2 regions of the Chryseobacterium sp. G0162 genome follow, and region 2 is predicted to be linked to the other one. Evidence: riboswitches for the same ligand, from Rfam matches in the RefSeq annotation. Region 2 holds a riboswitch; the other holds the start of a gene.
What was found. A riboswitch is a leader RNA that binds a small molecule or an ion and turns the genes downstream of it on or off. The one in region 2 is predicted to bind thiamine pyrophosphate.
Positions count from the first base shown of each region.

Region 1: linked by a shared signal. The riboswitch ahead of thiS (sulfur carrier protein ThiS) and the one ahead of thiM (hydroxyethylthiazole kinase) in region 2 are both predicted to bind thiamine pyrophosphate.

Region 1 is NZ_CP033922.1:2,769,781-2,773,727, forward strand. Features, by position in the region: gene EG344_RS12685 (hypothetical protein) at 1-108, shown strand, start outside; gene EG344_RS12690 (RluA family pseudouridine synthase) at 114-791, shown strand; gene EG344_RS12695 (hypothetical protein) at 811-1,653, shown strand; TPP riboswitch at 1,759-1,854, shown strand; gene thiS (sulfur carrier protein ThiS) at 1,912-2,118, shown strand; gene thiC (phosphomethylpyrimidine synthase ThiC) at 2,143-3,947, shown strand, end outside.
Region 2 is NZ_CP033922.1:1,408,680-1,412,626, reverse strand. Features, by position in the region: gene tenA (thiaminase II) at 57-707, opposite strand; gene thiD (bifunctional hydroxymethylpyrimidine kinase/phosphomethylpyrimidine kinase) at 694-1,527, opposite strand; gene thiE (thiamine phosphate synthase) at 1,524-2,159, opposite strand; gene thiM (hydroxyethylthiazole kinase) at 2,156-2,953, opposite strand; TPP riboswitch at 3,014-3,106, opposite strand; gene EG344_RS06515 (carbon starvation protein A) at 3,166-3,947, opposite strand, start outside.

The DNA.
Region 1 (3,947 bases), 1.4 Mb from region 2:
GTAATTGGAGCTTTGTTGCCGGATAGTTCAATGATTGCAGGACTTAAAACAATTGGTCTTTTGGCAGGGATTATTCTTTCAATGTCAAATAGAAACCGTAACAGATAGATTGAATGAAGGAGCAGATTGTATATGAAGATAACCATCTTCTTGTAGTGAACAAAAAAGTCGGACAGCTTGTACAAGGCGATAAGACCGGTGATGAATCACTATTAGAATCTATTAAGAATTTTATAAAGATAAGAGATGCTAAGCCGGGAAATGTTTTTCTCGGCTTGGTTCATCGTATAGACCGCCCTACTTCAGGCTTGGTCATTTATGCTAAAACTTCAAAAGCACTTTCCCGTCTTACCCAGATGGTGAAGAATCGTGAAGTTAAAAAGACGTATTGGGCAGTAGTGGGAAAAGAGATGATTCCACAAAGCCAAAGATTGGTTCATTATTTAAAGAAGAATGAAAAAAATAACAAGGCGATTGTTTTTCCAAAAGCTACTGAAGGAGCTAAGGAAGCAATCCTGACCTATAATGTTATCAAGACTTTAGATAATTATCTTCTTCTTGAAATAGATCTTGAAACAGGAAGACATCACCAGATCAGAGCTCAGTTATCTAAAACAGGGGTTCCGATCAAAGGAGATTTAAAATATGGATCTCCACGTTCGAATCCGGATGGAGGAATTAATCTTCATGCAAGGAAACTGGAATTTATTCATCCTGTTACTAAAGAAAACATAGAAATCATAGCTCCTGTTCCGCAGAATGATGCGGTTTGGAGAGCTTGCGAAGAATAACCATATCATAAACTATAACATGAAATTCAAATCACTTTTATTAGCCACATTGCTGGTTATGGCATCTTGTTCAGACAATGATGAAATGCCTATTGATAATTCACAACAGACGGTTACTGAAAATACAAGCAAAATCTCGTGGAATTATCCTGTTTTATCACCTGTATTTAATGAATTGGAACAAAATTATATTTTCGAATATGATTCTCAGGGAAGAGTTAGTAAAAAAGTAGGAGGAAAGTTGGAACTTTCTGGAAGTACGGGGTTTTCTTACGCTTATTCAAAATCAGTGTATACAATGATAACGTATACAGGAAATACAGCAATTATGAAAAACTATAGCTCTGACCCTAGTTTCAATGTTCAATTGAAGGAAAGAAGGTTTGAATTTGATAATCAAGGTAGAGTTATTAAATTAGTTATTCCAGAGGTTAATAATTCATATATGGATAAGTATTTGACCTATACTTATGACGCTTCAGGAAAGTTAATGGAGATTTTAACTCAATATCCTAACGTTCCATACGATCCAACTGACCCACAAGATTATATTTTGACGTATGTAGAAAAGTTTATTTATAATAATTCAGGAAATTTAGAAAAGGCAACTAAAACTGAAAAGCATAATAATGTTGATGCATACATTACGAACGAAATTACATTTGATAATTTTGATTCTGCACAAAATCCATTTAAGAATTTGGGAATTTTTGAAGATTATTTCTACTTTTCATTATCAAAAAATAATCCTCAGAGAAGAATTTCAAAAGAATATCAACCTTATAGCTCCGAATTTTTTCTGAATCAATCAAATTGGACTAATCAATATAATACCAATGGCAGCTTAAAGCTTTTCTATTAATGCATTTTGAATAAATATTAATAAGATCCATCTCCAAAGTTGAGATGGATTTTTTGTTTCCGGAAAATTTGATTTTGCCCATTCTGAAAAAATAGCTAACTTCGTCCCACACTTTAGGGGTGTCTGTTTTTACAGACTGAGACTTTACCCTTTGAACCTGATCTGGATTATACCAGCGTAGGGAAAAGTAGATGACTTTTGCTGTACATTCTATTGTACAATAATAGCCATTCCTAAAGTATATTTAAATCATTAGGAATGGAACTTATAATCAACCACACCCGAAAAACATTTGATGTACTTCCTGAGAACCTGGAAGCATTATTGGCTATGGAATTACCTGGAAAAAAGAAAGGTATTGCCGTAGCACTCAACAATCGTATTGTTCCGCTGTCAGCCTGGGCGGAAACTCCTCTTAACAATCAAGATTCAATTTTAATCATTACTGCCACTCAGGGCGGATAATTCTCATACTTAATACCCATATTTATGGCTCATTCAATTACATGTTCGCCATTTCCGAACTCAAAGAAAATTTATGTTGAAGGAAAAATTCATCCTATCAATGTAGCAATGCGTGAAATACAACTTAGCCCTACTAAGCTGACTAATGGAAATTTTGAAGAAAATGCTCCGGTAACAATCTATGATACATCAGGACCTTATACCGATGAAAATGCAATCATTGATATTCAGAAAGGACTTCCAAGAATAAGAGAACAATGGATTCTGGACAGAGAAGATGTTACGATTCTGGAAGGAATTACATCTGAATATGGGAAAGCCCGACTGGCAGATCCAAAGCTTGATGAATTGCGTTTTTCTTACGATCATAAACCTAAAGTTGCTCAGGATGGTAAGGAACTGACTCAACTTTATTATGCAAAACAGGGAATCATTACTCCTGAAATGGAATATATTGCGATCAGAGAAAACCAAAGAATAGAACAGCTTGCGACGGTTCCAAAAGAAATGGCTTGTCAACATATCGGAAACAGCTTTGGAGCGAATACTCCCAAAAGCAAAATTACTCCAGAGTTTGTAAGGGATGAAATTGCTGCAGGAAGAGCTATTATCCCGAATAATATCAATCATCCGGAAAGTGAACCGATGATTATAGGACGAAATTTTCTGGTAAAAATCAATGCAAATATCGGAAACAGTGCGGTTTCATCAAGTATTGATGAAGAAGTGGAAAAAGCAGTGTGGGCTTGCCGATGGGGTGCAGATACCATTATGGATCTTTCTACAGGAAAGAATATTCATGAAACCAGAGAATGGATTATCAGAAATAGTCCGGTTCCAATTGGTACTGTTCCGATTTATCAGGCGCTTGAAAAGGTAAAAGGAGTACCTGAAGATTTAACCTGGGAAGTTTTTAAAGATACCTTGATAGAACAGGCAGAACAGGGTGTTTCTTATTTTACCATCCATGCCGGAGTTTTATTAAGATATATTCACCTGACAGCAAACAGAGTAACGGGAATCGTTTCCAGAGGGGGTTCTATTATGGCAAAATGGTGCTTGTATCATCATAAGGAAAACTTTTTATACACTCATTTTGAGGAGATTTGCGAGATCATGAAGAAGTATGATGTGGCTTTTTCATTAGGAGACGGTTTACGTCCTGGATCTATTGCTGATGCCAATGATGCGGCTCAGTTTGCAGAGCTGGAGACATTAGGAGAACTAACAAAAATTGCCTGGAAGCACAACGTACAGGTGATGATTGAAGGCCCTGGACACGTTCCGATGCACATGATCAAAGAAAACATGGAGAAACAATTGGAAGTATGTGATGAAGCACCTTTCTATACTTTAGGTCCCCTAACTACAGATATTGCACCAGGCTATGATCATATCACTTCAGGAATTGGAGCAGCAATGATCGGATGGTTTGGATGTGCAATGCTTTGCTATGTAACCCCGAAAGAACATTTAGGTCTTCCGAATAAAGACGATGTAAAAGTAGGGGTAATTACTTACAAATTAGCAGCCCATGCTGCGGATTTGGCAAAAGGACATCCGGGATCGCAATACAGAGACAACGCATTAAGTAAAGCGAGATTCGAATTCAGATGGGAAGATCAGTTCAATCTTTCGTTAGATCCGGATACCGCCAGAGCTTATCATGACGAAACACTTCCTGCTGATGGAGCTAAAATTGCCCATTTCTGTTCGATGTGCGGGCCAAAATTCTGCTCTATGAAAATCACACAGGAAATTCGTGAGTCTGCAGAGAAAGGAATGTTTGACAAGTCACAAGAGTTTATTGAAAAAGGAAAGGAAATTTA
Region 2 (3,947 bases):
TTTTTTGTTGTAGTGGTTGATAACATAATGGATGATTGAGGTATTGTGTCTCTTCTTTACTTCCATCTTTTCAATTCGTAAGCAGCTTCCCAAAAGTGGAATTCCATTCTGGATGCCATAATAAAAGCTTCGGTCATTTTTTTTCTGGTTTCTTCAGTACTATTTTCTGCTATTTTATCACCTATAGCAATAGCCTGTTCCACTGCCGCTGAAAACTCTTCTCCAGCATAGGTGGCGATCCATTTTTCATAGGGATTGTTAACGGTGTTTTGAATCTCGTAAATATAATTTCCAACCTCACGATAAATCCAGAAGCAGGGGAGAACTGCGGCAACTGCAATTTCCACAGATTCCAGAGCTGCCGTACTTCTCAGAAAGTGAATATAATGATGGCAAGCAGGTTCTAAAACCCCTTTATCACTCAAACCAAAATCTTTGAAGTAAGATTCATGCAGGGCATTTTCTACTACAATGGCATTTTCAGCGAACCGCATAAAAGTGAGTACATCCTGAAGATCAGTAATCTTTGCAGCAATGATTGAGAGTGTTCTTCCAAAGTGCTCCAGATATAAAGAGTCCTGAGCCATATAAAAACGGAATTTTTTCTGTGGTAGGGTACCATCAGAAAGTTCTTTGATAAAAGGCATATCAAGGATAGACTGATAATGTTTTTCTATAGCGTTCCAGGTTTGTTCAGACCATTTCATTTTTGATAAGTTTTTGTGGATTAAAAAAGTGATTAAGAGGACCATTTCCTAGCCCTGTTTGCACATCTATGCCGTTTTTTATGGCTTGATAAATATATTCTTGTCCCAGTGAAACAGCATTATATAAGGATTTTCCCTGAGCAATATATGCTGCTATTGCTGAAGAAAGTGTACAACCGGAACCATGAGTATTGTTCGTGTCAAATTTTATTGTTTCGAAAGAATGAAAATTCTCATGTTCATCATAAAACAGTGACGTAATCGTTGAGGTTTCCTGATGACCACCTTTAAGAAGAATTGTTTTACACCCCAGCTTTTTGATTTTCTTTCCGGCTGTGTATAAATCTTCTAAAGTTTCTACTTTCATATCTGCTAAAATTGCAGCTTCATCCATATTGGGAGTGATAACATCAGCAATGGGGAAAAGCATTTCAGTGAGTGCTGTGATGGTTTCTTCTTCAATTAAACGATGTCCGCTGGTGGCAACCATTACAGGGTCAAAGACAATAGGTATTTTAGGATATTCTGCTAATGTGGAAACAATAGTTTCTACCAGTTGAGGCGTATGAACCATTCCAATTTTTATAGCATCGGGAACAATGTCTTCCAAAATGGCTTTGATCTGGTCAGCAACTGCCTCTACGGGAATAGGATATATTTTTCGTACTCCCTGTGTATTTTGTACAGGCAAAGCCGTTAATACAGATGTGGAAAAGCAACCTAGAGCAGAAGTTGTTTTAATGTCAGCCTGAATACCAGCACCGCCGCTTCCGTCGAAACCTGCAATAGTTAATACGGAAGGATATTTGTATTTTTTCATTTTACAATTTCATTTTTTAATTCATAAGCTGCTTTTTGAGGATCAGCAGCACTGCATATTGCGGAAACTACTGCGAGACAATCTGCTCCGGCATTGATTACTGCTCTTGCATTTTTCAGATGAATATTGCCTATTGCAACCAAAGGCTTTTCTGTAAGCTGCCTGATTTGAGTAATTCCTTCCAATCCCCATTCTATAATAGTATCTGTTTTGGTTTTTGTTTTAAAAACAGGGCTTATTCCCAGATAGTCGGCTACTGCAGTTTGTTCGTTGCCAAGCTGAGCCAGGTGTTCTATAGAATAACCAATCATTTTATTCCCGATCAAAGGTCTCTGCCTTAGACCCCGAGGAGTTGCATCGCTGCTGCCAACGTGTATTCCAGCTGAATTTACTTTTTCAGTAACAGTGATATTATCGTTGATGATAAGAGGAATACCATATTTATCTGTAATCTCAATAAGCTGTGTGGCTTTTTGAAGGAATATTTCATTGTTGTCATTTTTTTCACGAAGCTGTATAATATCCACACCTCCTAATATGGACTGTTCAGCAACTTCCAGGAAGTTTTTTCCCATACAATCTGCTTCAGAAATTACCAGGTATAATGAGTAAGGGAAAGTATTTATACTCATGATCTTTCAATTTTTAAATGACCGTTAAATTCTTCTTCTGTAATGTTGTATAGTTTATCAATCAAGTTGACTTGAAGACTGCCTGGGCCTTTGCTTTCACGAACAGCCATTTCGCCTGCTATTCCCAATAATGACATTGCAGCGGCAGTTCCAGATATTGTATCTTCCGTAACACTTATAAATGCTCCGATTAATGCTGTTGCAGAACATCCCAGACCCGTTACTTTGGTCATGAGAGCATGTCCGTTTTTGATTTGTATAGATTGATTTTGGCTCAGGATAATATCCGTTTCACCCGAAATACATACGATAGTGTTGTATTGGTTAACCAGGATGTGTGCAGCTTCAACAGCGTCATTACTTTCTGCTGTACTGTCTACCCCTTTGGTGACTGTTGTATTGGTTTTGGCGAGTGCGATAATCTCAGAAGCATTACCCCTGATTACTGTAGGATGGAATTGTAACAGCTGATGTAATACCTGATCACGAAAAGAGGTAGCTCCTGCACCAACCGGATCCAACACCCAGGGTTTATGGAGTGTATCAGCAGTTTCAGCAGCTATAAGCATAGATTCTGCCCAGTATTCATCAAGAGTACCAATATTAATAACCACCGAATGGGCTATATTGATCATTTCTTTGATTTCAGAGTGGGCATGTGCCATAATCGGAGAAGCTCCTGCAGCCAAAAGAGCATTGGCAGTATTGTTCATCACTACATAGTTGGTTATGTTATGAACAAGAGGAGACTTTTGTCGTACAAGTTGAACTTCTTGCCAAAGATTTTTTTCCATTGTTATCATTAAAATAAAAATAGCTTTAGGAAAAAATCCGAAACAAAAGACATCAAGAAATCACGTCATTTTGCTTTTTCCTACGTCGGTGTAAGCCGTATCAGGTTCAAAGGGACTCTCTCAATTCTTTTCAGAATACCCCTAAAGCAAAACAAATGTATAAAAATTATCAGAGGAAGCAAAAGGCTTTAACAGATTTTGTAGAAAGCATATTATCTCTCTACCAGCTCTTTTACCGGTTCTCCGTAATAATCAATTTCTGTTGTATTGATCTGAAGAAGCTGGTACCATTTCCTGAAAGCCCCTATGAAAACAATCAGCATCAGTATCATTGCTGTTACAGCTAAAGCAGCCAGTAGATATTGTTCTTTGGGAATATAAATGCTGGTCACCTGAATGTATCCTGCCCAGAAAGTAATGATTGCCATAAAAACACCGGGAATGGCAGAACATAGTGCATATTTTCCCCTGTTCATTCTGATGAGCATCGTAGTACAGACAATTAAGCCACAAGCAGCCAACAGTTGATTACTGATTCCAAATAATGGCCAGATACTGCTTACATTTCCGGTATATACCAAATATCCCCAGGCAAAAGTAAAGAGTAAACTACTGATGATAATTCCGGGAACCCAGTTTTTATCATTAAATTTTGGAACAACAGATCCTAACATTTCCTGTAAAAAGAAACGTCCTACTCTGGTGCCGGCATCAATAGCTGTAAGAATAAAAACAGCTTCAAACATAATGGCAAAATTATACCAGTAGGCGGTCAGTTGATCCATATAAGGGATTTTGTTAAAAATGTGAGCCATTCCTACCGCCAGAGATACGGCACCGCCCGTTCTTCCATAAAGGTCAATACCTATTTTTTGAGAATAATAATCGATGTCTACTCCATGTAATGAAGGGTGCGTTGCAAGGAATGAATCATAAGCCTCTTTCGGGGTATTGATCGCGAAATAGTCGCCTGGCATCAGGGTGCAGGCCGCAA